2 regions of the Bacillus aerius genome follow, and region 1 is predicted to be linked to the other one. Evidence: riboswitches for the same ligand, from Rfam matches in the RefSeq annotation. Region 1 holds a riboswitch; the other holds the start of a gene.
The links. A riboswitch is a leader RNA that binds a small molecule or an ion and turns the genes downstream of it on or off. The one in region 1 is predicted to bind glycine.
Positions count from the first base shown of each region.

Region 2: another riboswitch for glycine. It lies ahead of M2353_RS19080 (amino acid permease); the one in region 1 lies ahead of gcvT (glycine cleavage system aminomethyltransferase GcvT).

Region 1 covers NZ_JARYHO010000001.1:2,252,222-2,268,835, forward strand. The annotation lists gene M2353_RS11610 (rhodanese-like domain-containing protein) at 78-458, shown strand; gene gcvPB (aminomethyl-transferring glycine dehydrogenase subunit GcvPB) at 498-1,958, opposite strand; gene gcvPA (aminomethyl-transferring glycine dehydrogenase subunit GcvPA) at 1,951-3,297, opposite strand; gene gcvT (glycine cleavage system aminomethyltransferase GcvT) at 3,314-4,411, opposite strand; glycine riboswitch at 4,516-4,611, opposite strand; glycine riboswitch at 4,615-4,722, opposite strand; gene M2353_RS11630 (DEAD/DEAH box helicase) at 4,973-6,643, shown strand; gene M2353_RS11635 (YqhG family protein) at 6,658-7,455, shown strand; gene M2353_RS11640 (anti-repressor SinI family protein) at 7,640-7,804, shown strand; gene sinR (transcriptional regulator SinR) at 7,838-8,173, shown strand; gene tasA (biofilm matrix protein TasA) at 8,241-9,041, opposite strand; gene sipW (signal peptidase I SipW) at 9,100-9,672, opposite strand; gene tapA (amyloid fiber anchoring/assembly protein TapA) at 9,722-10,249, opposite strand; gene M2353_RS11665 (DUF3889 domain-containing protein) at 10,502-10,828, shown strand; gene M2353_RS11670 (YqzE family protein) at 10,863-11,057, opposite strand; gene M2353_RS11675 (competence type IV pilus minor pilin ComGG) at 11,118-11,501, opposite strand; gene comGF (competence type IV pilus minor pilin ComGF) at 11,498-11,995, opposite strand; gene comGE (competence type IV pilus minor pilin ComGE) at 11,937-12,251, opposite strand; gene comGD (competence type IV pilus minor pilin ComGD) at 12,235-12,681, opposite strand; gene comGC (competence type IV pilus major pilin ComGC) at 12,674-12,967, opposite strand; gene comGB (competence type IV pilus assembly protein ComGB) at 12,984-14,024, opposite strand; gene comGA (competence type IV pilus ATPase ComGA) at 14,005-15,075, opposite strand; gene M2353_RS11710 (STAS domain-containing protein) at 15,517-16,389, opposite strand; tRNA gene M2353_RS11715 (tRNA-Gln) at 16,489-16,559, shown strand.
Region 2 covers NZ_JARYHO010000001.1:3,673,285-3,689,898, forward strand. The annotation lists gene M2353_RS19030 (PRD domain-containing protein) at 1-566, opposite strand, end outside; gene M2353_RS19035 (glycoside hydrolase family 1 protein) at 598-2,064, opposite strand; gene M2353_RS19040 (beta-glucoside-specific PTS transporter subunit IIABC) at 2,069-3,928, opposite strand; gene M2353_RS19045 (hypothetical protein) at 4,259-5,212, opposite strand; gene M2353_RS19050 (hypothetical protein) at 5,314-6,207, opposite strand; gene M2353_RS19055 (PadR family transcriptional regulator) at 6,390-6,941, shown strand; gene M2353_RS19060 (DUF4188 domain-containing protein) at 6,946-7,434, shown strand; gene M2353_RS19065 (NUDIX hydrolase) at 7,445-8,068, opposite strand; gene M2353_RS19070 (helix-turn-helix transcriptional regulator) at 8,239-8,445, shown strand; gene M2353_RS19075 (DUF3169 family protein) at 8,442-9,122, shown strand; gene M2353_RS19080 (amino acid permease) at 9,170-10,516, opposite strand; glycine riboswitch at 10,678-10,757, opposite strand; gene M2353_RS19085 (LacI family DNA-binding transcriptional regulator) at 11,034-12,050, shown strand; gene M2353_RS19090 (MFS transporter) at 12,699-13,880, shown strand; gene M2353_RS19095 (shikimate 5-dehydrogenase) at 13,899-14,801, shown strand; gene M2353_RS19100 (MFS transporter) at 14,849-16,042, opposite strand; gene M2353_RS20305 (YxiF family protein) at 16,358-16,468, opposite strand.

The DNA.
Region 1 (16,614 bases):
TAATAGTATTTGTCTAAAACGTACCATCAGACAGGTGACTGTGCTGATGCTCAAGAAGGAGTCGAGTCGTATTGCCAATATTCAACTATATCGTCCTCTCACTTTGTGGACTTTTCGTTCTTTATTCCATCGGCAGTTACATTTATCAGCAGCGCATAATGAAAACGCTGACGGAAGCAGAATTTATCAAAGGTTACCGCAAAGCCCAACTCATTGATGTGAGAGAACCAAATGAGTTTGAAGGTGGACATATTTTAGGCGCAAGAAACATTCCCCTTTCACAATTAAAGCAGCGCAAAAATGAAATACGCCCTGACAAGCCTGTTTATCTCTATTGCCAAAATAATTTGAGAAGCGGAAAAGCTGCTCAAACGTTACGTAAAAATGGCTGTCGTGAGATTTATAATTTAAAGGGCGGCTTTAAAAAATGGGGCGGCCGCATTAAAACAAAGAACTAACAAAAAAGACTCTGGGAGCTATTGCCCCCATGAGTCTTTTTATTTTCTTTCAAAAACCAGCACTGGATTCCGTGCAGCCTTTGTTTCATCCATTCGTTTCACAACGGTTGTATGTGGTGCTTCCTGTACGATTTCTGGGTTCTCTTCCGCTTCTTTTGCAATTTGAATCATCGCTTCAATAAATGCATCAAGGGTTTCTTTTGATTCTGTTTCAGTTGGTTCAATCATGATACATTCCTCTACATTTAGCGGGAAGTAAATCGTTGGCGGATGATAGCCAAAATCAAGTAATCGTTTGGCAATATCCAGTGTCCGCACACCTAGTTTCTTTTGACGTTTACCTGAAAGGACAAATTCATGCTTACAGTGACGGTCAAATGGCAAATCATAATGAGCACATAAGCGGCGCATCATATAGTTTGCATTTAACACCGCATGATCAGTTACAGCCTTTAAGCCGTCTGGTCCCATAGAGCGGATATACGCATACGCTCTGACATTGATGCCAAAGTTCCCATAGAACGGTTTCACACGGCCGATGGATTCTGGACGATCGTAATCAAAGAAATAACGACCTTCTTTCTTCACAAGCACTGGCTTTGGCAAATATGGAATCAAATCCTTTTTCACGCCAACTGGACCTGAACCAGGGCCTCCTCCTCCGTGTGGACCTGTAAAGGTTTTATGAAGATTTAAGTGAACCACATCAAATCCCATATCCCCCGGTCTTGCTCTGCTTAATACAGCATTTAAGTTCGCTCCATCATAATAAAGCTTCCCGCCTGCTCCGTGGACGATTTCAGCCATTTCTAAAATATTTTCTTCAAAAAGGCCGAGTGTATTTGGATTTGTGAGCATGAGAGCCGCCGTTTCTTCATTGACAACACGGCGCAGGTCGTCTAAATCGACAAGCCCATGTTCATTAGATGCCACCGTAATCGTTTCAAATCCTGCTACTGTTGCAGATGCGGGATTTGTTCCATGAGCAGAATCAGGCACGATGACTTTTGTTCGTTTAAGATCTCCTCTTGCTTCATGGTATGCACGAATCATCATGAGCCCCGTCCATTCGCCATGTGCTCCTGCCGCAGGCTGTAATGTCACGGCGTCCATTCCTGTAATTTCTTCTAAATGGTCACCTAAATCATAAAGTAACTCTAATGCACCTTGCACAGTGTCTGCCTCTTGAAGTGGATGCACATGCGAGAAACCTGCAAGACGTGCCACCTTTTCGTTAATCTTTGGATTATATTTCATCGTACAAGAGCCTAGAGGATAAAAGCCAGAATCGACCCCGTGATTACGCCTAGATAATGCTGTGTAGTGACGCATAATATCCAGTTCAGAAACCTCTGGCAGCTCCGCATCTTCATGGCGGATATACGCTTCATCAAATAAATCTGGGAGCTTCTCCTCAGGTACGTCTAAATCAGGCAGGCTGTAACCAATTCTTCCTTCTTTGGATAATTCAAAAATAAGCGGCTGATCTTGTTTATTCATGACGATCCCCCAATTCCTTGATGAACGTATCAATTTCTTCTTTTGTTCTTAGTTCTGTCACAGCGACGAGCATATGCTGCTGAAGCTCTGGATAATCCCGTCCCAAGTCATATCCGCCGATGATTCCTTTTTTAAGCAATCGCTCATTCGCTTCTTTCACAGGTTCATTCAGTTTCAACACAAATTCATTAAAATGAGCGCCCTCTATTTCAGCCTGTAACCCATGTTTTTCTGCCTGCGTCTTGGCATAATGGGCTTTTTGTACGTTTTGATAGGCAATGTCTTGGATACCTGTTTTCCCAAGCGCCGTCATCGCAACAGAAGCGGCTAACGCATTTAATGCTTGGTTTGAACAAATATTTGAAGTCGCTTTGTCTCTTCGGATATGCTGCTCGCGCGCTTGAAGGGTCAGCACAAATCCTCGCACACCGTTCTCGTCTTCTGTTTGCCCGACTAAACGCCCCGGCACTTTCCGCATTAATTTTTTCGTCACAGCGAAATATCCACAATGAGGTCCGCCAAATGCAGCTGGAATGCCAAATGGCTGCGCATCACCAACGACAATATCTGCCCCAAGCTTTCCTGGTGGTGTCAGTAAACCAAGTGCAAGCGGGTTACTTGAGACGATGAATAAACTTTTCCCTTTATGCGCAATCGGTTCAATGTCCTTTAATGGTTCAACAACACCGAAGAAGTTTGGGTATTGTACAAGGACCGCTGCTGTTTCGTCGCAGACGGCTTCTTCTAATGCGGCTAGATCGGTCTGACCTTTTCGCGCAGGTACCTCGACGACTTCAATATGCTGTCCTTTCGCATATGTTTTCAGCACCGCTCTTGATTCAGGATGAACCGTCTCAGATACCACAATCTTTTTCTTCTTTGTATGTCCTGCAGCCAGCATCGCCGCTTCAGCTAATGCCGTTCCGCCATCATACATCGAGGAATTGGCAAGATCCATACCGGTCAGCTCAGCAATCATTGTTTGAAATTCAAAGATTGCCTGCAATTCACCTTGAGAAATTTCAGGCTGATAAGGTGTGTACGCTGTATAAAATTCAGAACGTGAAATCACATGGTCGACAATCACAGGCTGGTAATGATCATACACACCAGCACCTAAAAACGAGGCATAAGCCACTGTATCTTTATTTTTTGCAGCAAGACGAGACAATTCCCGCACTAGCTCTGTTTCAGATGCGGCTTCTTTGATGTTGTACGCACCTTTGAATCTGACTTTCTCTGGGATATCTGAGAAAAGCTCATCAATTGACTGAACACCGATGACATCCAGCATTTCTTTTTGATCTTGCTCTGTTTGCGGCAAATACCTGTGCTTCATCCTCTATTCCTCCTCGTTATTTGGCTCTTTTATAAAATGGTGTAGCGACGATTTTGGCTTTTAGACGTTTTTTACGAACTTGCACTTCCACTTCTGTCCCAAGCTGCGCCTCTGATGTTTCAATCAAGGCAAGCCCAATATTTTTCTTTAATGTTGGAGATTGTGTACCGGTTGTGACTACACCAATCTGCTTATCTCCTGAGAAGACCGGATAGTCTGTCCGCGGTATCCCCTTATCTATCATTTCAATCCCGACAAGCTTTCGTTTCGGTCCTTCTTCTTTTTGTTTTTTAAGTGCATCTTTTCCGATAAAATCTGCTTCTTTATCCGTTTTAACAGCAAAACCAATGCCGCCTTCTAAAGGAGAAATATCCTTCGTAAGCTCTTGGCCATAAAGCGGGAGTCTTGCTTCAAATCTTAAGGTGTCACGTGCACCGAGTCCACATGGGATCAGTCCTTTCGGCTGTCCGGCTTCTAATAAAGCGGTCCAAAGGTGAACAGCATCTTCTGACTGGCAGTAGATTTCAAAGCCATCTTCTCCTGTGTAACCGGTTCTTGAGACAAGCACCTCTTTTTGCGCAATTATCGCTTTTGATAAAAACGTAAATGGCTTCAGTGATGTTACCTCTTCATCCGCAACATCTTTGATGATGTCAGCAGCAAGAGGTCCTTGAAGGGCTAACAAGGCGGTTTGATCAGAGACATTTTTAATGAAAACGCCTTCCTCACCTTGATGTTTCAGCAGCCAATCCACATCTTTTTCAATATTTGAAGCATTGATCACAAGTAAATAGTTGTTCTTTTCTTTTTGGTAGACAAGCAGATCATCCACCGTTCCGCCATCTTCATAACACATGGCTGTATATAGTGCCTTACCGTCTGTCAGCTTTGACAGATCATTGGTTAATAACCTTTGTAAAAAAGGAAGGGCTCCCTGACCTGTGACTTCCACCTCACCCATGTGAGACACGTCAAACAGCCCTGCTTTTGTTCGAACAGCTTCATGTTCTTCTTTAATGGAAGAAAATTGGACAGGTAATTCCCAGCCCCCGAAGTCAATGGTTTTTGCGCCAAACGTTTCATACGCATGAAAAAGCGGTGTTCGTTTCAACATCAATCGTTTCCCCCTTTTTTCTTACAGTGCACATCACAAGCTGAATTTTCAGAAAAAAATCACAGCAAAAAAGGACAGAGCGCTCCCTTTTATCAAAAAGAAGTCTCTGTCCTTGCACCTGAAAGTTTACAGCACAACATCATTGTGCGTTTTCCCCTTTGGTGGTTTGCTAAAAATCGCTGCGCAAACACTCTCCAGAGTTGCGTCCGGTAAGAGTACTTTTGCCTGAGAGATTCACTGAACCAATTCAGCTTGCTCCTTCGGCGCCTGTCAGTGCAAAATAACCGCTAGGTCTCTCCCCATACCATCATCCGCTCATATTCTTCACCTTTATTGGACATACTATCAAAATGGGTGACTTATTCTCTAGATCACTTACCAACATCCTACCATTAGAAATGGATGAAGAGCAACAGAAAAATCATTAACATTTTTAAAATAATCATTCATTATCGTTCGCCTTTATTGATATATAACATCTTTTAAATCGCTATGAAAAAATGAAGCGTTTAAAAACAGAACGATTTTATCATCACTCTACCAGAAAGGCAGGCGGTCACATTGAATATTCAAACGATATTTGATCAAAAATGGGCAAGTGAATTTCAAAAGCGGCTTACAGCAGACGGTCCCTGGGCGAATTGGGATATGTACCGTTTAGCAGCACAAGTACAAAAAGTGACAGCCATTGATTCATTTGAAGGACTGCAAGCACCTGCGCACCTGCCTGCATTTACTCCTTTAAAACACCAGCTCGAAGTCGCTAGAAGAGTCGTAGAAGAGATGAATGGGAAAGCCATTTTAGCAGATGAAGTGGGTCTTGGAAAAACCGTTGAAGCAGGACTGATTATCAAAGAATACATGATTCGCGGACTTGCCAAAAAGATTCTCATTCTCGTACCCGCCTCCCTTGTGTCCCAATGGGTACAAGAACTGCGGACAAAATTTTACATAGATGCTGTCGAGCAAAAGAAGAGCTATGTGTGGGAGCAGTGCGATGTTGTGGTTTCCTCAATTGATACAGCCAAAAGACAGCCACATCGAGACACGATCTTATCCATCTCCTACGATATGGTCATTATTGATGAAGCACACAAACTGAAAAACAATAAAACGAAAAACTATGAGTTTGTGAGAAATTTGAATAAAAAGTTCTGCTTACTGCTCACAGCCACACCTATCCAAAATCGAATAGGAGAAATTTTTAATCTCGTTTCTCTGTTGAAGCCAGGCCATTTAGGTAATGAAACACAGTTTAAAGACCTCTTTGCCAAAAAAGACCTTCAACTTGAGGACCATGACCGGCTAAAACAGTTAGTCAATAAAGTCATGATTCGGAACCGGAGACAAGACACTGGCATCGAATGGTCAAAGCGGCATGTAAAGACGATTTCTATTGATTTCTCCCCTACAGAACAAGCACTATATGATGAAATTTGTAAGTTAAAAGAAAACCCTTCCTATACGAAGCACATGTTTTCAATTATGACCTTAGAACGAGAATGCTGTTCGAGTCGTGAGGCTGTCTATATGACCATTAAAAAAATGCAAGAAGAGGAAAAACACATTCTAGGTGCTTCTGCGATAATGCACATCATGGAGAAAATCAACCAGGTAGAACAAAATTCTAAAGCACTTGAAGTCGTTAAACTCATTCAGCAATTAAATGAAAAAGTCATTATCTTCACTGAATACCGCGCGACACAAATTTATTTGCAATGGTTTCTCCAGCAAAACGGCATCAGTTCGGTTCCTTTTCGAGGCGGGTTTAAACGGAGTAAAAAAGACTGGATGAAAGATTTATTTAGAGAGCGGGCGCAAGTGCTCATTGCGACAGAAGCAGGCGGCGAAGGGATCAACCTTCAGTTTTGCAACCAAATCATCAACTACGACCTTCCGTGGAACCCAATGCGCTTGGAACAAAGAATTGGACGTATTCACCGGCTCGGTCAAGAGCGGGATGTCCACATTTACAATATGGCAACTAGCGGGACAGTTGAAGAACATATTTTAAAACTTTTATATGAAAAAATTCAGCTGTTTGAAAACGTCATTGGCGATCTAGATGATATTTTAACCCGAATTGATATCCAAGATGCTGAAACAGAATTGCATCAAATTCTCTTCCAACACGAGTCTGACGTAGACATGAAAAAGAAATTAACCCAATTTGCTTCCTATTTAACAGAAGCACAAACACCGCTTTTAGAAGAAAGACAGCAAGGTTCATAAAGGAGAGTTGACCAATGGAGCAGCGCGAGATTCACACATTTCTTCTCCGTTTCTTTCAGGCAAATCAATGCGACATACTTGAAGAAAGTGCAGGGCACATGACCGTACAGCTGACAATCGAAATGGATAAATTGATCATGAACCGTCCTTTTTATTGGCATTGGCTCGAAAAAACGGGAGGCGTACCTGAGCCGCGGCAATTGACTTTGATCACTGATCAAAAAAAAGCTGATGACTCGGTCGAAGGAGAATTTGTCCACTTCGGCTCCCCTCGTTTATTCCAAATATTCGAGGTTGTGAAACAGCAAGGCCGTTTTATTCGGCTGTACGAAAAAGTCAGACCGCTCACAAACAGCCAGATCGCGCTGGAGCCGTGGCTTGGTCTCAATGTCAAAATATCCTATCTGGCAGACCGTAAAAAAGACAAACTGCTGTCTCTTGGACTTCATCTAATACGTGGAGAAGTCATCGAACAATTTCAAGAGAAGCTGGAAGCGCGTGAGCTATCGTCTCAAATTCCTGATTATTGCTTCACAATGAGTACGATGATTAAGCCAGAGAGCGGCGTCAAACGGCTTTACAGCCTGATGGAACGTTATGCCAATGAAGAGCCGGATGATTGGGCGGTAAGAGCTGTTCAAAAGTGGAAAGAAGACTCGGAACTTTTAAACCAATTTTATGAAGGGACTTCAGACACATCTGTAGAATATGAAATAGAAAGACAAGCACTTAAAACTTTATACGAACCAAAAATCAGTCTTACGATTGAAAATGGCGGACTTTTTTACTTACAGCAAAAAAGAGGAGGCTGACTTAGCGAGTCTCCCTCCCTTTCATGTGATATCAAATTTTCGATCAATCAAAAGCAACGTTTGTCTGTTTGTATTGGGCGGAAACATGACGCAAGCAATCTATGAAGTCTTATCACCTGTGTTTTTCCATTTCATGCGTTAAGTGCCTGAAATACACGATTCAGTATTTTAGGAGGGTATTTGTATGGAAAAGAAAACGAAGTTATTAGACAGTGAATGGGTTCAATTATTACGCGAAGCGCGCAAAGCAGGACTAACAGTAGAAGAAGTCCGTCATTTTCTCAAATCACGCGAAAAGTCCTCTGAGTCTCCCCCTATGGCAAGAAGTCATTCTATCAAACCTTTCTGAATGTGCTATAATATCGAAAGGAAGGTGATGACATTGATTGGCCAGCGTATTAAACAATACCGCAATGAAAAAGGCTACTCACTATCAGAACTGGCCGAAAAGGCTGGGGTAGCGAAGTCTTATTTAAGTTCAATAGAAAGAAACTTGCAAACAAACCCCTCCATTCAATTTCTTGAAAAAGTCTCCGCTGTTCTGGACGTCTCGGTTCATACACTGTTAAACGAAAATGATGAAACCGAATACGATGGTCAATTAGATAGTGAATGGGAAAAACTAGTTCGAGATGCAATGACATCAGGGGTTTCGAAAAAGCAATTTCGTGAATTTTTAGATTATCAAATCTGGAAAAAAAAGCAAGAAGAGGAGTAATGCGCATATTTTAGCGCATACTCCTCCAATTGCTATGCAGATCTTGTTATCAGTCTAAAGACTGACTTTATTTTTTATCTTCGCTGTGTGCTTTTTCGTTTTCTTTCACGTAGCCTTTTTCATCCGTATGCTTTTTTGGATTGATCGTTAAACCATTCCACTGAGTCGCTTCGAAGGAAAGATCAACTTGAATCGCATCGCCTTGGTATTTATTTTGGATATAGTTACCCGCTTTATCCTTCGTCTGGTCATTGACAAATTCAATGATCATTTCCATTTTATCGTAATCAAACGGATTCTTTGGAATGCCGTCATACTCTGGAGCTGTTGATCCATCAACGGTGGCAACATTAATTTTACCACTTTCATGTAAAAACTTCTCATCGACGGCATGACGAAGCTTTTCAAATGCGGTCTGATCCTGCTTTGACGTTAATAGATGCAGGTCAAGCAGGTTTGCATGGTCTAAAATAATATTTTTCGGGTATCCATTCCCACCTTCGGCTCCAACCGTTAGAACACTCACCTGAAATTGGCTGAGGAATTCTTCAGCTGTATTCTTCCCGCCATTCTTCGCTGATGTTCCATCTTGAAACTGGCTATAATCGAGACTCATCAGCACTTGATTAATTGCAAGAGACCCTTTATTTTCAAAATTAAATTCCTTCTTTATACGGTCACCGGGTTTTATGTTCGCAAGGTTGATGGCGCCGGAATTCTCTTTTGCAGATAGATTCAGCTCTCCTGTAGAGTAGACCGCGTTTGCCGTCTCAACATCATTAAATGCAGCCCACGTTCCCCCGCCAATTAAAGCAAGACCTAACGCTCCCGATAAAACACCTAAACGAATTGATTTTTTCATTGCCATGATTGAACCCCCTAATAAATTGTTTTATTGAAACCTGATTTAGGTTACAAACGAAAATTTATACTTGTTCCTCTGACATATGTAACTCAGCCGTATGTCTTCGATGTTTGGCGGCACCAACAAAATGAATGGTTGAATAAACAAGCAGCATCACCCCTGGAATAATGAGCAAAAGAGCGGTCCCAGCAGAAGTTCCTGCATACGAAAGAAGCTTTCCTGCATAAGGAATCTTCACGCCCGTATACTGCGCAGTCACTTGATTCGCTTTGACGAGCGTGCCGTCTTGATACATATTGTGGTCTCCTTTTGTCTCAAAGGCTTTATTTACTCCTTTTCCTTTCACCCCAACAATGCGGTGAGTCACAAAGGATTGGTCTTGCTTCGTTTGAAACGTAATAATATCCCCTTTTTTGAGTGTTTCAGGTGAGGTGACATGTTTCACAACAATCAATGAACCAGTCGAAAATTCCGGTTCCATTGATCCAGATAATACTTGCTTGAACTCATAACCAAAAATCTGAGGATCTCCGCCTGTTGTCCTTGATGACAACACGACAATAATACACACAATCATCATCGTGAAGACCAGCGCGTAAAGAATACTCCCAGACATTTTCATCCACTTTTTCATACCTTTCTCCCCTTTACATATCATATTTCATTCAGCAGGCAACCCCTATTTAGGACGCCTTTTCTTGACAGTTTGAAAGCTGTATATGTTGAGACGTAAAGAATGGCTTTTCAGAACCACCAAACCCTTTAGGATAATAGATTTTAAACACATAGATTCCATTTGTTTTTGCTTTAACTGCCGTGACAGTCGTCATTTCTTCTGATGAGAGGGACTGTATAGCACCTTTTTCAATAACATGGCCATCTTGTAATGGCATCTGAACACTCTCTACTTTATGTAGTTCCCACTTCCATTCAGAGTGCACGATGGGTTGTCCAATATTTTTTAGTGACATGCTCAGCTTTTGAGGCGCACAGACTGTCCCCTCAATGATCGTTTGATCGATCAGTTTCAAATGACTTCTATCCCATTTCTTTGGCTGGCAATGCTGATCTGTCTCTTCGAAATTTTCACATGTTTTCATGACAAAATTCGAATGCTCGACATCGTTAAAAGAAGCGTTAGTAGACGTAATAAAAAAAGAAGTGAAAATCAAACAAATAGCACAAAATAGTACAAAGAGCGGCTGTTTCATTGAATCTTTCAACTCCTTGAACAATTGTTCTTTAAAAAGAACGATTACACTCAGTATAAGGAATTACCTATAAAATCCAAAACGTCAAATTAGTCCATTTTGTTCTTAAACAAGAACATTACCGAGAAAATTCTTCCATTTTCTCATTCTTTCGCCATATTCAATATTTTTTTCTGTGACATTTGTACTTCTTAAAAATTTACATAAAAGTGCAGGATTTGGTCAGGATAATAATTGGTGAGGTGATGTTAGTTGAAATATGGAAGAATCATGATCATGCTCAGTTTACTGTTAAACCCTTTGATCCAAAGCGCCCATCTAGCGGAGGCAAAAGGAATCACTGCTGCCGCAGATCAATGGGAAACAAGGGCAGTCAAAGAAGCAAAAAAACGGTATCCGTTAGCACATGTTTTATTCAAACAAAAAGTGTGGGATCGGCACCGGGAGAAAGAATCCGTGAAGCAATACCATATTACGTTGAAAGATCAGGCCAAAGAATTTGGGGTATATGTCACCATTTCCTATAACCCTTACTCGAACAAGGTCAATAAAGTCATTGTTGTGGAAGAATACAGCTAAAATGGCATGAAAAAAACCGCCTGCTGGCGGCTTTTTACTTTTGTCGATGACGTTGACGTTTTTTTAGCATCATTGAGAAGCCAAAAGGCAGAACACCGAATAAACGCTGAGAAAATGGTGGTTTTGTCTCCATTTTTTCCTGTTTATGTTCTTTCCGCTCGTCACGTGGTGTATTCATATATTTAATGATTTCCTGCGTCATATATTTTACATAATCATTTGTCTTCATCGAACACTCACCTCTTCTTCCTTAAAGTGTTACCAAGAAGAGTATCGTTTTATACACTCGCTAATAAGTGCTGATCCATTGATTGATTTCTCCTGTCTCCTTATTCATCTCTAGTTCCCGCTCGTCAGTTACACCACCCTTTGTCTCGATATTAACCAAGAGCCGGACTAGCTTTTTTCTGTCATCGCACCCAATTCGCTTCAACGTCACTCGACCTTCTTCTGTGACAATTGGGCTCAATGGCTGATCACAAATACGATTTAATTTGTTTGCAGCTTCATTTAGTCCCATTCGAAATAACTGCTGTTTTTGATAAAAAGAAATCGTGAGCTCTGCACTTTTCAACTCTTTTTGAAACCCAATGGTCATCGAGCCTAGAATCAATAAAAATAAAAGTATGACAGCAAGTACGTGGGGATAAATAAACCCGTCTTCTCTTTTCACGTTTTAGGAATCACTCCTTTGTAAGTGAAAAAAACAGCTTCATGTACTTGACCAAATACATCTGTGACTTGGAGAGTGGTGGTTTGCTCTTTTGTTCTTACATGGAATTGTTTCACCTTTTGTAATAAAGGGAGATGACCTGCCTGATCCGTTCGTTTACGAAGCATCTCTTGATACGGCTCAATCGTCACCACTCGCCCTTGATTTGAAATATACTCCAGTGCTGTTCCATTTTTCACCGCTCTTACAGCGACAGCACAATTTAGCTCCTCCTCTAATTGCAGGACCGTTTGTTTCCACTCCATTTGCGAAAATTTGTTGATTTCTGCAAACGGATGAGCTTTTTCAGCAATTGATAAAAGCAGCATGCAGCCAAAAGAAAGCAGCAAAAATAGCTGCAATTGCCATATTGCTTGAGCGAGTGTAAAGCCTTGTTCATCGCTCCAAATGTCGAAAGCAAATCGTCTTCTTTTTTTGTACTTTGTATGAAACACATCCCTTCTCCTGACCCCAAATGAATTCATATGTGATCTCGCCTCGTTTCTTTGTACTTGATTCATTTTGACCTTCTATAAAAGCTGTATTCATATACTCATGTAAGATTTGATAAGCTTCCAGTTTAGCCCTTAATTCTTCTTTCCCAATTGTCAGTTTTTCAAAGGATGGCACGAGCACAAGAGCAGCAAATAGAAAGAGGTGGCAAGAAAAGAGCATCTCAAACGTACTAAATCCTTTATTGTTGATGAACATGAATCCGCCCGCTCCCTAAGTAAATCGTGAGTTTATATATTTGACTGCCAAATTGAACAATGAGAGAACCGCCGCTATTTGGATGTCCGTTTTTATTAAAGTGAAGGCCTTTTTGAAATGTGGATTGCTTGATGGTGCCTTTTTTGTGTGGATTAGAAGCAATGATCTGCTCACTATTCTGTTCGATGACTTGATAAGATACATTGGGCGGGTGAAACTCAACAGTTACTCGTGTTTTTTTAATAAATGCAGTATAAGATGCCAATTGAAGATCTTGTTTTAGCAAGTTCACTTGCTTTTTTGCTTCAGCACTTTCTAATATATTGGGCACTTTTCCACCTATTATCGATAATAAGATAGAGAAAATCATGACGATCAAGAGCTGTTCAATGAGTGTAAATCCTTTCTCCTGGAAAAGCGATTTATTCATTTTTCACATCGCCGTTTTGAATGAAAATTGCCTTTCCATTCGGACAAGATAATCCTTTTTTGACATAGCCTTCTTTTTCTAATTCAGCTAAAGATGGCGTCTTGCCGTCATGCTCTAATTCATATGCCATTACCTGTGTACTCACCATTGATTTCAGCCCTTCACAGCCCTTTGCTTGAATGCTTTGATGATGCCGAGTGATATTTGGAATGGTGATCAATAAAAGAATGGAGATCACAAGCATGACAATTAACATTTCTAACAGTGTAAATCCTTTATCATTCATGCCTTAGTCCTCCTTTTCACACTTGTTCCATTAGTTGATACATTGGTAAAAGAATAGATAAATACACAATGAGTATAAGAAATGCTGTTAAGCCATAGATGACAGGCTGCAGCCATGAAACCCATTTTTCAATTTTCAATTCTGCATTCTCTAAAAGAAATTGACTATATGTGTACATCTCTCTCGCTAGCATCCCACTTGCTTCCCCATGCTTAATGACAGCCGCAAAATGCCTTTCGAAAAAAGGAGACCGGCTTATTTGATGTTCCATACTCTCACCTTTTCTTAACTCTCCTATCATTTGTTCAGACATTTCTTGAAGGAAGGGTAAATAGGTCTGCTGTTTAAAAGCTTGCAAACTTTCGTAAATCGATAACCCAGCTTGAAGAAGTCCGCTTAGCTGAAGGGAAAAAAGATACGTATGCATCAGCTGCACCCCTTTAAATACCACCGGCAGCCTGCTGATGACTTTCAGTTTCTCAAGGGTCGATTTTTTCTTAAAAAAGAGCTCATAATATCCAAAAAGACAGATACATATACAACCGATCATGAGCAGCAAAGCGTGTAGGAATTGGAAGAGGCCAAACATTCCTTGAATCAGCCATGTCATGCTTGTATTCATAGATGAATATAATAAAGAAAATTGAGGGACGATCATTTGCTGAACAATGATGAGCACAACAAAAACCGTAAACATAAGAAAAATCGGATATCGTAACATACGCTTGAATGTGTCTACCTGCATGATTTTTTTCTCTAGAAAACGGGCGCTTTGTTCAAGAGCTCGCGCTAGGCTGCCATGTTTCTCTGAAAAACAAAGAATAGCGACGGCTTCCCGCTGAAAATGAAGTCGCTCAAGTACAACGTAAAAAGGCTCCCCTTCAAGCAGCCACTGAATGCCTGGCGTTAATCGCTGTTGCTGTTTTTTTGATAACTGAATATTCACCATCGTTAATGCCTCAACCAATGTATATCCAGCTTGAATCAATTGAGCCAGTTTCGATAAGAATTCAGCTTGTTCTTTTTTAGACCAGGCTTTAGAGGTTCGCTTCTTCATAAACCCAGCGATGATATGTGCTTTTTGATAAATAGCCGAGTGCCACTCCTTTCCGAATTAACCTTTGCAGTGTTTCGTATGACGAATGAGCGTATTCTCCTTTTGCCTCTTTGATACACTCACCAAGCTCCTTTCCGTAAAGCAATTCAAATACATTTGTTCGTCTGACTGGCCGATTTAGTTTGCAATAAAGCTCACACGTTTCGCCGCAAAATGGACATGCGAGTTCGATTAACCGCTGAGCAGCAATAGCAACCATTGTTTGTTCGAGTTCATTCACCGTCACACCAAATTCGAGCATTCGATAAAGAGCTCCTTTTGCATTCTTTGCGTGCAATGTGCTCATGACTAAATGACCTGTCAAAGCTGCTCTAATAGCTGTTCTGGCTGTTTCCGCATCTCTTATTTCTCCAAGCACAATCATATCTGGATCATGTCTTAAAATAGCGCGTAAACCTGCCGCATACGTGATACCAGCTTTTTCATTTACTTGAACCTGCAGCACTTCTTCATTTCTTGTTTCCACAGGATCTTCAAGGGTAATAATATTCCGATTAAAATGTTTTTTGGCAAACTGAATCAATGAATAAAGTGTTGTCGTTTTCCCTGAATTTGTTGGTCCTGTAAATAAAATGAGCCCATGCGAATGATTCAGAAACGATAATAATCTCGTTGAAGCCTTCGGGAACAGTGACAAATACTTTGTTTTCGGCACATGATCCTGCGGTAAAATCCGAATCACTAGACTTTCATCATTTACAGTTGGTAGTGTAGAGAGCCGAACAAACACTTGACCGCGCCTTAACATCACAGCCAATGATCCATTTTGTGGTCTCCTTCTTTCACCAATATCCATAGAAGATAAAAATTTGAAATGAGCAATGAGCCGCTCTCCGCTCTTTTTGTCAATGATCCGCTGCTGAATGAGGTCAGCGTCTACACGAAAAGAGACTGAAGCTTCCTTTTCTCTCGGAACAATATGCACATCAGATGCTCTCATGCGGCACGCCTCTTCTAGCAGCTCTTGCCCCAAATATTCAATACCATACAAGTGGTTCACTCCTTTCAGTGACCATATTGTATGATGGCGTAACGTGCCTGACAAAAGCGTATTTCATGATATTCATGCCTGAAAAGGGTTAAAAATGTTCAATTTGAGGTGTATTTCATCTATAAATAACAGAAGGACATATCAAAAAATTTGACTTTTACAACAACGGGTTCCGTTCAGAGGAAAAAATAAAAAAGAAGTGCTATTGGCACCTTTCATTTGGTTCTTTCATTATGGATGATCTGTTACAAGGAGGTGTCTCCAAATATAATCCTCCTTAATAGATTACTGATTTGAAGATAAAGAATATCCTTTCGTGTCTGATTTATGGGTAAAAAAGAGACCAAATCTGTATGCGAATTGGTCATCTCATTCATATGCTCATTATATTGTTTCTCCTTGTCAACGGACCCGTTACTTTTACTAGTAACATTTTTTGGTTCACGTTGCTTCTTGCTGCTGCTCTTCAAAGATACGAAATCCTCTTTTTTCTAAAGCTTTTGCAAGGCTGTGTTCAGTATTTACTTTTGAGAAATCAATACCGAGTTTCACTACAGTTTGAGCGATTTCTGGGCGAATGCCTGATATAATCGTCTCAATTCCTAGCAACTTCGCACTATCAACCACTTTAAACAGCTGATAAGCAACCATCGTATCAACAACGGGAACGCCAGATATATCAATAAATAAATGGGTTAGACGCAGTCTAGATGCCTGTTCTAGTACTGATTCCAAAATGATTTTCGCCCGGTACGTATCAATTTCACCAATCAGCGGCAAAATACCGATCTCTTTTGAAACTGGAATAACAGGCGCACTAAGCTCTTGAATCATTTCTCTTTGTGCATTAAGCTGATTGATTGTCACGCGGTCATACTCTTCTGATAAACGCGCAATCATGTCATCAAATGTGGCGTGAAAATGCTGATTCCAATCGCACACATCTTTGAGTGTCACTTCAAGCTCCGTATGTTGTGTAAAGGTCTCAATTCTGGAACAAAAAATGTGGCGGAACACCTTAAATTGTCCGATGATTTCATATAAAGGTACTTCATGAACAGCTCGATCGCGGGCAATATCAACTGACCACTTTTTTAGATGGTCTTCTACTTTATCTGATAGCGTGACTAACGTTGCTGCAATCGTTTGAATAAATGCTGTGTTTTGTTCTTTCAGCTTCTTTTCTGTCTCCTCTGAAGCATGTTTGGAGTATAATGAGCCTTCTTCTGTTCTTGTTTTCAGCCATTCTTCGGTCATGACAGGGGCTTCTTTAAGAATAAATTCATATAATTGCTCGGATTTTTCATTTTTCATTTCTGTCGTTCGCTCCTTTTTCACTTACAACTAGTGACAACCAACTTTTTATGTATAAATGACCGCAGATGGTGAACAATAGCATTACACGTTTCATATTGGGCTATAGCCAAGTGGTAAGGCAATGGACTTTGACTCCGTGATCGTTGGTTCGAACCCAGCTAGCCCAGTTCAGCACAAAAACGAAGACGGCTGAAACATCATTCAGCTGATCTTCGTTTTTGA
Region 2 (16,614 bases), 1.4 Mb from region 1:
CGGACGAGATTCACAATACTTCCAATCATCTTGGCATACTTCATGCCATCTTTAGAATCGGACTCTTCACCTAACGCATTAATTAAATGGAAGGCGATATTGGCCGCTTCTTCCTTTGGTAATTGTATGCCCAATGTATTGTTGACTAACTCAAGCGCATAATTACCTACTTCAAATTCTTCAGTATAGTAGTTTTTGATTTCCCAGTATACTCGATTTGTAATATTAATATTCTTCTTGTGCCGTTCTACTGCAAAATTCAAGTGGTCCATCAAGGTAAAATAGACACCAGAATTCAGACTTGAGTTTAAGCGTTTTTCAGCATATTGAACAATATGCTGAGTTAAATCGATAAACTCTTGTGGCATTGAATCTAATAGTTGGAGAAATTCCTTCGCTCTCATGTTATCGACAGACATAAACACTTGATCTGCCTTCTTTTCTTCAATCATTTGACCTGGTTTTTGTCCATAACCAATCCCCCGGCCGAATAGAACCATCTCCTGTTGGTTCTGATCTTCAGCCAGAACCACACTCGAGTTTAAAACTTTTTTGATTTTAAACATCGTCATCACCTGTTTTCATGATTGTGGTTTTTCAATCAAGCGATTCACCATTTGTTTCAATGACCTTTTTGTACCAATAAAATGAGTCTTTACGAGAACGTTTTAATGTACCGTTTCCATCGTCATCTTGATCTACATGAATGAACCCGTATCGTTTTGACATCTGTGATGTACCTGCACTAATAATATCAATTGAGCCCCAGCTCGTATATCCGAAGAGGTCAACGCCTTCTTCCACCGCTTCTCTCATTTGGCGGAAATGCTCTTTGAAATAGTTAATACGATAATCATCGTGAATTGATCCATCACTTTCAACAACATCTTTTGCACCCATGCCGTTTTCTACAATGATCAGTGGTTTTTGATAACGATCATATAATTCTATTAAAGAAATTTTCAGACCAACCGGATCAATTTGCCATCCCCAATCAGTAGATGGAAGGTAAGGATTTTTGACCCCACGGATGGTATTTCCATCCGTTTTTTCTAATCCTTCATCAGCTGATTCAGTTAAAGACATATAGTAGCTGAACGAGATAAAATCTACTGTATTTTCTTTTAAAATAGAAAGATCATCTGATTCCATTTGGATATGAATGTTTTTTCTCTCAAGCATGCGCTTGATAAGCGGTGGGTATTCACCAAATACCTGAACATCTGCATAGAAATAGTTTTCTAAGTTTTGTTTCAATGCCCGCTCCACATCATTCGGATGACAAGTGTGCGGATACGTTGTTAATTTTGTCAGCATACACCCTACTTGACTGCCTGGTATGATGCGATGACAATCTGCTGTTACGAGTGCAGAGGCAATAAATTGATGATGGAGTGCTTGATAAACCGTTTCTTCCTCTTTCCCTTCTGGGCAGCGATCAGGAATAATTCCTGCTGTAATAAAAGAGTGGCGGTGAATACTATCTATTTCATTAAAGGTAAGCCAATATTTCACATCATGTTTATAGCGTTCAAAACATACATTGGCGAACTTAACAAAGAGATCAACGACTTTTCTTTCAACCCAGCCATTATATTTCACGCTCAGCGCTAACGGCATTTCATAATGTGACAGCGTCACAATCGGTTCTATGTTGTGTTTTTTCATTTCTGCAAATAAACGATCGTAAAATTGGAGTCCTTTTTCATTTGGTTCTTTCTCTTCTCCAGTTGGGAAGATACGGCTCCATGCAATAGAAATGCGAAGAGTTTTAAAACCCATTTCAGCAAATAGAGCCAAATCCTCTTTATAGTGGTGATAGAAATCAACACCTCTGCGTTTTGGGTACTTTTTATCATCTGGGTCTTTCATCGCTCGATCTATATTTTCAGAAGTAACAGCTAGATGCCCTTCATAATCTTCTACACTCAAATTAGACCGGTACATCGCAATATCAGCAACAGATGGGCCCTTTCCATCTACATTCCAAGCGCCTTCTGCTTGGTTGGCGGCAATGGCGCCGCCCCATAAAAATCCTTTTGGAAAACCTTTTATTGTCGTCATATGTTTAGCCTCCTAATTGGGTGATAACCATCAATGTATCTTGGCGATTGACCTCTTGTAATGGCTGTACCTTAATATCATATTGATCTGTATTCGTGATGACAGCAAGCGTAACTGGATCGTATCCTGCTTCCATGATTTTTTCTACATCAAATTCAATGAGTAAATCCCCTGCTTGTACACGATCTCCTGCCTGCACTTTTGGATAAAAATACTGTCCTTCCAACTGTACAGTATCAATGCCAATGTGGAATAATACTTCCACCCCTTTGTCCGTTTTCATACCAAGTGCATGGTTTGTTTCGAACAGCAAGGTGACCTCACCATCTACTGGTGCATATAACGCTCCTTCTGAAGGAACAATGGCAATTCCGTCTCCCATGACCTTTGAAGAGAAAATATCATCTTTTACTTCAGATAGAGAGATCATTTGACCAATCACAGGGCTTTTGAAAGTTTCCCCTGCTCCAATTTGTTCAGCAAATGCATCTTGATCATTTGTCTTTTCTTCTACTTTTTTACCCTTACCTAATACAAAAGCAGCGATAAAAGCAACAACAAAGGAAATGACAGCTCCAATGACAGCAAACATTAGATTTCGTGGAAGCTCATCTGATATAAACATCGACATACTTGCTAATCCAGGACCAACAAGTACAAAAGCTTGTATACCAACTAATCCAATGAAGATCCCGCCAACAAACGAACCAATCATGACACTTCCAAGTACGCGTTTATTTTGAAGTGTCACACCATACAAAGCAGGCTCTGTGATGCCAAAAAATGCTGAAATTCCTGCCGAAATGGCTGTTGATCTGAGTACCTTGTCTTTCGTGCGTAGTGCCACTGCGAAACATGCTCCACTTTCCGCAATATTATGCGCAAGTGATGCTGGTAAATAAAGTGCTTCTTTCCCGAGGTTCCCCATCGTTGTCACTGCATAAGGGACCATTGCTTTGTGCATGCCTGATGCAACCATAAACGGGAGTACCGCTGCTAATATTGCGACAGCTACCCAGCCTACTGTATTAAACATCGCAAGAATAACGGATGAAAATCCTTGTCCTGCTGTAAAACCAAGTGGTCCTAATAACAGTAACGTAACTGGTACAGTAATGACTAATGACATCATTGGGACAAAGAAAATCCGAATTGGTTTTGGTGAAAATCGTGTGAAGAATTTTTCCATTTGAGCGTAAAGCAATACAGAAAGGATTGCTGGAAACACTTGATACGCATAAGCTATATTTTTTACGTCGAATGACATTAATTGCGCACCTTCAGTAAGCATGGCTGTCATGTTCGGAAGAAGGAGTGCACCGACTGCTGATAATGCGACCAGTGGGTTTACCTTTAGTTTATTTGCCGTTGTGACAGCGACTAGTAATGGCAGGAAGTATAGTGGTGCGTCACCCACCATATTCAGTATTTGATAGGTTTCGCCTTTTGCATCCACCCAGCCTAATAAAGAGAAAAGGAGAAGAAATGATTTTAAAATTCCTCCACCTGCGATAGCCGGAACAAGCGGCTGGAAGACACCCACAATGAAATCTAATAGAACTGTGCCTGCTTTTCTTTTTTCTTTTGGCTGATTGGATGGCACGCCTTGCCCGGATGAGCTGCCGCCCATTAAATTTGTTACCTGTTGATACACTTCAATCACGTCATTCCCAATGACCACTTGGCATTGTCCTGACATTCTGACGGCTATGACACCTGGTGTTTTTTCTAATGCTGGTACATCTGCTTTTTTCTGATCAATTAGTGTGAAGCGAAGTCTTGTTGAGCAGTGTTCAAGGTGCGCAATGTTTTCTTTACCACCTACATGCTGTAAAACATCTTTGGCGACTTGTGTGTAATCCATTTTTTCTCCTCCTTTTCTCATACATGAGACCTATATTTTGGCAATAAAAAAAGGACCTAAAACGACAAATTAAAGAAATTCATCGTTTTTAGATCCTGCCTGCATGACCAGTCACATGTCTAATTTATTTATATCGGATTTGTTTTTAGTATATATTGATTATATGAAAGCGTCAACATTTATTTTTCTGAAATTTATTAAGGTCTATATACCCAAAATACTTTTCTTTATTTACTTAAAGCAACTCTTTTGTTCCTTCTATCATCAATCAACAAAATGTTTCTCCATAAAAAACCAGATAAGTTGATTCACTCATCTGGTTTAAGATGCCTATTTTCTCTTTTCTTCTGCTTTCTTTTTAAATGCTTTCGCTTGTTTTTCATATTCCTTTTTCGTGACAGCTTTTAACTCTACCGAATCGCCTGTCATGATATATGGTTTAGGGAGTTTTTTATATTCCTGACGCGTGAAAGCTCTTAACTCTATTGTACCGTTGGTCTTTTTAATTGGCAGTTTGATTGATTTTGCATCTCGATCAGTCGAACCTATCAGTACACCTTGTTCAATTATAGGATCATAGCTCATGTCTAAAAATCCTCCACCATCCGTAAAGCCTCCGACTTCTAATTTCATTTCTTTATAGGGCTTACAACCATCTTCAGAAACAGTTGTTATTAGAAAAGAGCCGAGCCATCCATTCTCAATATGCATGCTTTCCACTTGTAAAAATAGTTGTTTGTCCTCTGCCGTATATAGAAAACCATATACCTTCGCTACTTTATCCCTGAAGTGTCTCATATTGTCATAAAATCTAGTTTCTGATGTATCAACTAGATGTTGATGTCGATCTTGAATTTTTTTGTGATACGAATCTAGCTTTTTTCGATTGATTGCTTTATATATCCTGCTTTTCTTATCACCTTGTTTTTTTACAGATAGGTCTTTCCCAGACATTTGAACTTCGTATATGATTGTTTCTTTGCCTTGTTTGACTCGAAATTCATAACCGTTTTCCTTTGAACTCCCGGACACTACATATTGTTTTTTATATATTTTGGGATCCCACCATATTTCTTCTATATACTTTTCATTCAAATGCCCCGTTACTTTGCCTTTATTCTCAGATATCTCAAACCAGCTCATTCTATCCTTCGTTTTATACGCAAATGCATAGGCATGATTCAATGAATTCTTTTGTGCGATTGCTTGATATGCTGTCCAGCCGCCTCCACCTAAGATGAGTACTGCCAGGATAGACACGACCCACATTTTCAGTTTACTCATACGTACCTCCACTCAAATATGTTTTGAAAAACCTTCATGATCCCTATTTATTCTGATCGCCCTGAAATGCCATTCACAACATTCATCTGTTCCAACACGATCTACTTTTGCCATTCTTTCGCCTTCTTTTTGAATGCTTCTGTTTGTTCTTGATATTCCTCTTTCGTGACCGCTTTAAATTCTATTGTCCCGCCTGCCATTTTAAAAGGAAATTCAATGTATGTTGCGTTCCGGTCAGTTTCACCTAAAATAAAACCCTTTTCAATTGCAGGATAAGTACTCAAATCAAACATCATCCCATCTGAAACTCCACCAGCTGTATGTTTCGTTTCTTTATAAGGTTCACCACCATCTCCTGGGGCCTTTCTCATTAGAAAAGAACCTGCCCATTCAGACTGCATATACATTCGTTTTACTTTTAGAAATAATTGGTACGAACCATCCTCTGCCGTATACAGATAACCATAAGCGCCTGTTACTTTCTTAATGAAGTTTCGTACATAATCATGAAATCTATTTTCCGTGTCATCCATCAGTTTCTCATATCGAGTATGAATGTCCTGTTGAACAGCACGTAGGTTTTTTTGATCAACTGCTTTGTATGTGATGCTGTGCTTTTCACCTTGTTTTTTCACAGAAAGATCCTTTTCGGCAAGGTGAACTTCATATGTGACCGTTTCTTTCCCTTGCTTCACATAAAATTCGTAACCGTTTTCAATTGATTTCCCAGTTAATTGATATTTGTTGATAAATAGATTGGGATCATAATGCCTTTTCGGATTTTCCTCTAAAATGGTTTCATTCAGATGACCTGTTACTTTTCCGTTTCTTTCCGTTACCTTGAACCAGTTCACACGATCATGAGTCTTATATGCAAAGGCGTAGGGATGATTCAAACCACTCTTTTTTGCGATTGCTTGATAGGCTATCCAGCCGCCTCCACCAATCAGTAGTACCGCCAGAATAGTCATGATCCAGATTTTCGATTTACTCATATGTCCCCTCCAAACTATGATCGTTCACTCTATATGAAGGATTCATCTCATTGATTAACAAATCAGTGATCTCTTCACCTCCTTTCTAGCATTTATTTTTTTCTCATACCTCTTGTATCTGCAGTTATACATCGTTTATTATATATCTAAATGATATATCTTTTAGATAGGTGTGTTGATCAATGAAAAAATACAATGATACGACGTATGCGATTTTGGGGATTTTGACGACAGATTGTAAGTCTGGGTATGAAGTGAAGCAATTAATTGATAGGAGCTTGCATCACTTTTGGAAAATTAGTTATGGACAAATTTATCCAGCTTTAAAGTTAATAGTCGAGGAAGGGCTTGCGAAGGTTTCACCCGCTTCTACAACTGGGCGCTCAGACAAGCGTGAGTATCATCTGACTGAAAAAGGGCTGGACACGTTGAGGCAATGGCTGGCGCAGCCGCTCGATCAAGTACCATCAGAACGAAATGAAGTGTTATTAAAGTTATTCTTTGGTCAATATCTTTCGTTTGAGAAAAAATTGGTGCTTTTACAGGATTATGAGAGGCAGCTCCGTATCCGTTATGAGACGTATGTTGCGATTGAACAAAACATTCAAGAGCTGTATCCAGATGAAGCTGATGCGAAGTATTGGCTGTATACGTTAGATTACGGAAAGAAAGTGGCGCAGGCTGGAATTGATTGGTGCGTGGAGACCTGTGAATCGATGAAGAAAGAAGGGTGAACAAATGAAAAAAAATATACGTGCTGGCAGGTATACAACAGACAATTCTGAGCCGATTGTTGTGTTCATTATCGGAATGAGAATCAATAAACGCTGGGCTGTCCATCAATGGCTGCCAGTATTTAAGGCGATGCCGGGGATGATCAAAGAACTTTATACACATCAAGAAGAACTTGGTTTTCTCGGGACAGAAAATTACTTCGGTTTACGCACCACCACCATGATCCAATATTGGAAATCAACAGAGGATCTCCTTGCCTACGCCAAGATGGAGAAGCATTTGGCTGCTTGGAAAGGATTTAACCAAAGAGCACGAAATAATGACGCGGTCGGAATTTATCATGAAACGTATCAAATTCAAGCCGGCTCATATGAATCTATCTACGTGAACATGCCTTCATATGGATTGAGCCAAGCTAAAGCGCCCATCCTAATTGGAAAAGGGAAAGGAAAAGAAACCGCAAAAGAACGCCTTTCTACAACAAATTCCTAGAGCTGATTCTCTAGGAATTTCTTTTTGCAACCATCACAAAATGTTTTAATATACGGGCAGTTAATCCCCAAATGGTGTAACGATCGTAATCATAAAACCACTCCTCAATCGAACGACTCCCCCAGCTGTATTTTTCACCATTCATGATTTTTTCATAAGGAAAGTCCTCTCCTGGTGTTGGCTGCACCGATACATGGTGTAAGTATGGTTCGTATTGGCTGAGCCATGATAGAGGCACAGTAAAGGTCTCCTCTACTTCTTCTTGATTAAAGGAATGTTTGACCTGCTGTTCATCAATGATTCCGACAAATGGATATACCACAAAGGATGGAGAGGCAATATAAGGACTGAGCTGTCCTAACACCTTGACGGATTCGGGCGGAATCCCTAGTTCTTCATATGTTTCCCGCAGTGCAGCTTCTTGTGCGGTTTCGCCGCCGTCGAGTTTGCCTCCTGGGAAGCTAATATCGCCAGGCTGTTTTCTCATCGTCAGTGATCGCACTTCAAATAAAACATGCCATTCCCCGTTGACTTGCACCAAAGGGACAAGGACTGCCGCTTTGAACGCTGTCTCTTCTCCGATAAATAGCGGCTGTGATTGATGTAAGTCACTTTTTAATTGATCAATGAACATGGGCATCACCTATTTTCTGTTTCTCTTTTCTTTAGCGTATCATTGATTCCCTTTTGAATAAAGGCGATCTTTCTGACAATTATTTTTATCATTTTGACAATTATACTTGTCAAAATGAATATAATACTTTACAATCAAGATAACATTTTGATCAGAGTTGAGGTGACAGAATGAAAAATCGGCTAAAAGAGCTGCGAGCACGTGATGGTTTAAACCAAACGGAGCTTGCGAAACGGGCAAAGGTTTCCCGCCAGACGATCAGCTTAATGGAACGAGATGAATTAATGCCGTCTCTCTTACTTGCTATGAGGCTTTCACGTATTTTTCAAGAACCCATTGAACAAATTTTTCTATTCGAGGAGGATGAACTCACATGAAAACTGTATACAAAATGCTCTTAGGTGCTCTCCTTGGTTTTCTCGGTGCTTACTGTTTACTGGCATCCGAATTTGAGATGACACTTCTGCAGACAGCATTTGAAGCGACTCTTGTCATCACTGGCTTGACAGTTCTATTCATCATTTATTGTTTTTCAGGCATTTCACGCATGAAGAAAAGAGTCTCTCTTTCGGTATCTGGTGATGAGGAGGATGAACTCGAGGTAAAACAGTATCGAACCTTTACTGATGTAACGTTAGCTAATACGGTGAGTACCATTTTATCGATCATTGCAATTGGTATTTCCATCGTGACTGAGCAGCCACTCTGGCTGATTCTCGCAAATGCTGCCTTATTTTTGATCACCGTCATTCTTTCTTATGTGTCGACCTCTGTCCTAAAGCTCGTCTATCCTAATCGTCACCTACCTAGTCCAACCGATAAAGATTATGGCAAAAAACTGCTCGCCATTTCTGATGAAGGCGAAAAGCATGTGATGCTCGATGGGCTTTTTCACACTTTTCAAATGATGAATATTTTATTGACCGGTGCCATGTTTATTTTGATTGTCTATTCTCTTGGCGCCAATCACTCTCAGCTCTTCTCCATCATCGTCGTTGGACTTGTTCTGATCATTCTTAATGCATACTATATGTTGAAGATTCGAAATCGTTAAATAAGCAAAAGCACAGCCATTTAAAAAGGCTGTGCTTTTTTCGTTCATTATGCTGAACGACGTTTCTGTCGTGCATAAATCAAAAATAAGAACCCAAACCATACTGGTGTCAATAACAGGGCTGGACGTGTCGCATCAGCGAAAAGCATGATGACAAGAATGGCAGCAAAGAGCACAAGAACCGCTATATTCACAAAAGGTGTAAATGGCGCTTTAAAGGTAGACGCCTTATGCAGTTCAGGACGTGTCTTCTTATATTTCAAATGACATATTAAAATAATACTCCATACCCAAATGAAACAAATGGCACTAATCGTTGTCACAATACCGAAGGCTTGTTCAGGAATTAGCTTGCTTAAAAGAGCCCCTACTGACACCACAATTGTCGACACAAACAGGGCATTACTTGGAACAGCGTGCTTATTCAGTCGGCCAAAAGATGCCGGTCCTTGTTTTTGATGACTGAGATTATACAAAATTCGGCTCGTTGAGAACATACCGCTATTACAAGCAGACGCCGCAGATGTCAGGACGACAAAGTTGATGAGTCCCGCCGCTACTGGTATCCCAATGAGCCCAAAGGTTTTCACAAAAGGACTTTCTGATGCACTGAGTTCTGTCCATGGGTTGATGCATAGTAATACAAAAATCGCACCTACATAGAAAAATAGAATTCTTAATGGAATTTTATTAATCGCGGACGGGATATTTTTTTGCGGATTCGCTGTTTCTGCTGCTGACACACCGACAAGTTCCACGCCCACATACGCAAAAATCACCATCTGGAATGACAATAAGAAGCCTGTCACACCATTTGGAAATAATCCTCCGTGTGACCACAGATTCGTTACCGTCACGGGCCCTGCATCTGTTTGGAAACCAATGATTAACAGGACAATTCCAACGCCAATCAACAGTAATATCGTAATCACTTTAATCAGTGCAAACCAAAATTCCATTTCTCCAAAAAGCTTCACCGTTAATAAATTAAATCCTAGCAAAATCAATAAACAAATAATAGCAGGAATCCACTGCGGAATATCAAACCAGTACTGCACATACACCCCGACCGCAATAACATCCGCCATCGCTGTCATAATCCAGCAAAACCAATACGTCCATCCTGTCACAAAGGAAGCCCATGGTCCAAGATAATCCTCTGCTATATCCGTTAAAGACTGATAGCCCGCCTTAGATAAGAGCAATTCTCCAAGTGCCCTCATGACAAAAAAGATGGCCATTCCGACAATTAAGTACGCAAAAATGATCGATGGTCCAGCCAATTGAATGGCCTTTCCAGACCCTAAAAACAGCCCAGTTCCAATCGTTCCGCCAATGGCAATTAATTGAACATGACGGTTTGATAAATCTCGCTTTAACTCTTGTTGTGCCAATTCCAACACCCTCCTACGACACGATCCTATACTGAAATAATGAACTCTCAAAAGTCCATAAAAAAAGAGATTGGATGCGCTCCAATCTCACGGTCATAAAAGAATAGCAAAATAGAGAAAAGCAATACACAGTATGATCCATGCATCACAAATACAATATTTCGTACTCTTCTGTCCTTTTGCCTGAGATTGTGAACCCTTCGGCGCCGCACATACATGCGGTCTCTCCAGAAGCTGCTCCTGCCATAGTGTGACCCACAGCAATCATAGCCTTCGATATTCACTTTAAATGTTGCTATTTCTGAATAATTTTATATTTTACGCCTCTAAAAGAAAGCTGTCAATGGTAATCTTTTAAGATGTTGTTTCCTCCTTATCTGAAGCTGATATGACATCACTTCATCAACACCCCTTGATTAAGGTATAATGAAACAAAGAATGTTCGGCTCGTTTGGTGGAGACATCCATCTTGATGATGAACCATAGTTAGGCAATCCAATGAAGTTGGTGAAGACAAATGAAAAAAATGAACAAACAGCGTGTGACATTACAAGAAGTCGCTCGGCATGCCGGTGTATCGACTTCAACGGCCTCACTCGTTGTTCGCAACAACCCTAGGATCTCTGAAGCCACCCGGAAAAGAGTGCTGCAATCCATGGAGGATTTGGGATACGTGTACGATCGCGTCGCTGCCAACATGCGGTCGAAAAGTTCAAATATTGTAGGTGTGATCGTCACGGATATTTCAAACACCTTTATTTCTGAATTTTTAATCGGTGTGCAAACCACCCTTGAGTCACTTGGCTATACCGTTTTACTTGGGACAACCTTTGATAGTGTGGATAAGCAGGAGCGGCTCATCTCCACAATGGTAGAGCACCGAGTGGGTGGAATCATCTTAAATCCAGCATCGAAAAGTTCGACACGAACGGTGAAACAATTAAACAACATTCGCACACCAAAAGTATTGGCAAACCGTGAATTAGCAGATGTCCATTGTGATTATGTCGGCGTTGATTATGAACAAGGCACTTGGATGGCGGTCCGTCATCTTCTTCAAAAAGGGCATCGCCGCATCGCCTTCTTAGGTGGAATCAAATCCTCCTCGACTTGGATTGAACGGATGAAAGGGTTCAAAAGAGCCCATGATGATGAAGACCTAACGATGGATGAATCTCTTATTATCGATATGGTGCCTACCCGTGAAGGCGGGAAAGAAGCCCTTGCCCAAGTGATTGACCTTCCCGAACCACCTACTGCTATTTTTTGCTTCAGTGATTTAGTGGCGTTTGGGGTGATTCAAGAATTGGCAGCGCGTGACATCAAGCCTGGTGAAGACATTGATGTAGTTGGGTTCGATAACATCCCTGAAGCGGAGATGTATCACCCGCCGCTCACCACAGTCTCATCATTTCCACGATCCATTGGAGTCAAAGCAGCCAACCTTTTGTATCATAAAATGAACGAGCAGGATGAAGAACTGCAGCGATTGATATTAAAGCCTCAACTTCATATTCGAGAAACCTCGACATGATCATGAAAAGGAGAATTGCAAAGCGATTCTCCTTTCAGATTGTTGACAAAGGGCTAAAATGAACTTTATTTTAGCCCTTTGTCTTCTTATCAGCGTGATAGAAAACCTTTGCAGTCTAGGAAGGACGAGCACTGGCACGGAGCGAATTTGACATTCGTGAGTACCAGCGCACAGGACTGACAAAGAATGCGAGGGTTTGTCTACACGCTGAAAGGAGAATTGCAAAGCGATTCTCCTTTTTTTATTGATCAAGTCAACTATTTCTTTATTACATTTTTCTTTTTTTAAATCGCAAAGTCATAAACTTGACACATTTTATACACAGGAGTATATTTATCTCGTTGCTTCTTTTAGTATATCGTTATACCTTTTGTGAACATATCGTTATTTATCATATCAACTACAGTTAAAGATGGATCTTTTGATTCTGATCAAATCGATGAAGTCCATCAACTTATGATAACTGTTATTATTTTTAATTATTTAGTAGAACGATGTACTTATTTGAAGAACAGATGAATATTCATTATTTTTTCATCAATCACACAAGGGGTGTTGTGATGGACTTAATATTATTTACGTTTAAGGAAATAACAAAGGGTAACAAGAATTTGGCCCGAACAGGGTTTCAAATATAGGAGTAGGAACATGAAAAATCCATACATTAAATCATCACTTGGCATGTACTTAAACTATTTCATGCTAGGCATGATCAATATTATTGTGGCATCAAACATGGAAAGCTTATCTGAACGCTACCATGTAGATATTCCAAAAATCAGCTTGCTTGTATCAGCAATCGGTATCGGTAAATTAATTGCTCTCTTTTTCTCTGGCCGGCTGGCAGACAGCTGGGGGCGAAAACCTGTCATTATTACAGGTAACTTTCTCTACTTATTATTCTTAATTGGGATTCCAACAACGACCAATTATACATTGGCTTTCATTTTCGCCATTTCCGCAGGGATTGCGAACTCATTACTTGATTCAGGAACATATCCTGCTTTGACAGAGTCATTTCCTAAAAAAGCAAGTTCAGCTTCTGTATTAGTGAAGGCGTCTGTATCAATTGGTGCGACTGTTCTTCCATTTATCTTGGCATTCCTTATTGCACATGACATCTTCTGGGGCTGGGCATTCTTTGGTCTAGGACTTCTCTATTTACTTGTAGGCATTTACTTGATCTTTATGCCGTTCCCAAATCATAAGCAAACGGCTTCTCAAAACGATCTTCCCGTTCAAGAGCAAATGAAGGAAGAACCGAAAATGTTTGGTGAAGGTTTAGCTGTTGTACTTATGGGATTCACGTCTACTGCATTATTTGTCGTATGGCAAACTTGGCTTCCACAGCTCGGGTTGAAATTGATTGGGCTTGGCTCAGGACAAGCGACACAGCTTCTTTCATATTTTAGTATTGGTGCACTCGTATCTGTTCTATTGCTTTCAATCGTATTAGATAAATTCATTTCACCGATTATGGTCGCCATTATTTACCCAATCGGGGCATTCCTTGCCATGCTTTCACTATTTCAAATCGAAACGTACGGCATTGTCATTGTTAGTACCTTTTTCTTAGGATTATTTACAGCCGGCATTTTCCAGTTGGCGATGAGTATTATGATGAAATTATTCCCTACAAACAAAGCAACGGCTTCATCATATGTCAACATTGCGGCAAGCTCAGCGTTTATCCTTGTTCCGCTGATTACAAGCGGACTCGTCAGCACGTACGATATTAAAATGACTTTATTCTTCGATATGATCATTGCGGTCATCAGCGTATTGTTAGCAGTCTTTGTTTTACGACGCATGAAAAAATTGTTTAGATAATTAAAGGAGATGTCAATCATGACAAACATACATGAACGTAATATTGATGGAAAAACAAAATTAGTCGGTCTTCTTGCAACACCAATCGGACACAGCCTGTCACCACGGATGCACAACCTTGGCTATACACTAACAGGAATCAACTATGCTTACCTTGCTTTTGAGGTAGGAAATGATGAACTAGAAGCAGCAGTAAACGGGATGAAAGCAATGGGTGCAGCTGGATTTAACGTATCCATGCCGAACAAAATGAAAGTACTTGATTACTTAGATGAACTAGATGATTCTGCAAAATATACTCGCGCAAGCAACACAGTTGTGAACAAAGATGGCAAGCTGGTTGGTTACAACACAGATGGTCTTGGTTACGTAAGAAACTTAATTGAACACGGCGTTGAATTAGCTGGACAAAAGGTTACACTCGTTGGATCTGGCGGCGCTGCAACACCGATCGCCATTCAGCTTGCACAATCAGGTATTCGTGAAATTAGTATTTTTGCTCGTAATGATCAATACTTTGTTCAAGCAGAGGAAAATGTAAATTACATCAACAACGAAATGAAATCATTCGGTGTCAAAGCGAATATTTTCCCACTTGAAGACAAAGACGCTTTCCGTCGTGAAGTAGCTGAAAGTGCGATCTTAGCAAACGGGACAAGCCTTGGCATGAAACCATTAGATGAGCTTAGCATTATTGACGATACCCTTGATGTATTACGCAAAGACTTAATCGTGACAGATGTCGTCTACAACCCGCAAAAAACAAAACTTCTTGCTCAAGCACAAGAAGCTGGTGCCAAAACGATTAACGGTCTTGGCATGATGCTATGGCAAGGTGCCCTTGCGTACAAACTCTTTACTGGCGAGGATATGCCAGTTGAACAAGTAAAACAAATTCTGTTTGAAAATGACCGTTTCTAAACGAAACACATAAAAAAGACGACCTCCGCTTTGGAAGTCGTCTTTTTTTATTCGTGTATCATCACACGGCGATATCGATAAAGGATATACACCGCGCCGATGATCGCCACAACAGCCACACCCGCATCAAATATAAAGATTTGCAAAATGGTCGAGTGGGTTTCGATCAAACCAGTGACGACTGGAATCACAATGGCGGACACTCCGCCTGCTGTTGAGATAATTCCTGTCATCGTCCCTTTGTTTTTCCAGAAGAACTCAGCCATTACGGTTAACGTCAGCTGAAAGACACCAGCTGTTGAAAAGCCCAATACAAATGCATTGACGGTCCCGATGACTGGAGACTTCACGACCAATAGCACACAGATAGAAGCTAATGTAATAATCGGATAGAGTAGCAGCACGGTGACCGGACGAACAATGCGGCGCAAAAGAAATGCGAGCAATAAGACAGACAGCAAACCGCCCATGCTATAGTAACTAAGCAGCTTCACAGCACTGCCAGAAGCCATTCCCAATATTTCCTCACCGTACGTAGGCAGCCAAATTTGCGGCAAGGCGTACAGACCATTTGATGTAAAACTGATCACAATCAGTGCGACCCCTTCTCTCCAAAACGTAGGCTCTGATGAGAAGCGCGGAAGTCCATCATGCTCCGTCACCTGAACTTGCTCCACCTTGCGATGATTCGGAAATGGCAATGTCCACAGCATCATCACATTCACTAAATAGATAAAAGCAGGTACAAAAAACGCAAATCCATAAAACAGATCATGCTCTGCTAAAAAGAAAATAGCGAGCGGCAGAATGGTCGCCCCAATCGAAATAAACGCCTTCACCATCACATTTGCAGATCCCGAGTTTTGAGGAAAAGCTTCCATTAAAGCCGGATACGTCCCTGCATCCATCGCCGAATTCGCCACCCCTGCCAAAATCGCAAACGCAAACGCGATTTGATAATTCGGAGACAACGGGATTCCAATGAGGAACACCGCCATCAGCACCCCGGAAACCAAAATGACCGGCTTTCGTCCAAAACGATCTGACAGTATGCCCGATAAACCATACGTGAGCACCCTGCCAATACCGAGTGCAGATATCATATAACTTATCCCCGCACTATTTGTATCTAATTGTTTGATCAAAAATGGCATATTAGAAGCCAAAATAATATTGACCATACCTAATAAAAAATAATTGATATAAAGACTAGAAGCCGTTCTCAAATACGGATTCCTCATGCTGACACACCCCTCAACACATTGCAATGAAGTGACAAATAATGGTTACGCTTACAAGATTCATGCGTGAGGAGAAACAGCTTTGCAACCTTCACGTACTTGAAACATCTCATCATTTCATGCAGCTCACAGCTTATATGCCCTTCATTTATCAAGCATCTCTTCAAATTTTCACTAGCTCTTATTTTATATGAATGTGAAAGGTAATGATAGTGAATTGCTTAAATTTGAGGGAATTGGTGATAGAAAAAAATCCCTCTAAACTCACATTCCCCAAAGACTAAACTCATAAAAATATTCTTGACGCTCTATGCATCATCCAAAATGAAAATCCTCTGCTATTAAAATGAAATCACCGTATCCACTTGAGAATTTGATGTGCTCAAGAAGTCTCGTTAAATGATGAAACACTTCATCTACATTCATCAAGAGCGATTCAATTTCATGATCTCAGAAAAACAGCACTCTCCCTTGTTTAGGAGGCGCTATCACCCTTAAGGCTATTTCGGTTAACGTTGTGTAGGCTTTTCTATATGCTCTAGTTAGTTGTCTCCATGTATTTGACTTTTATG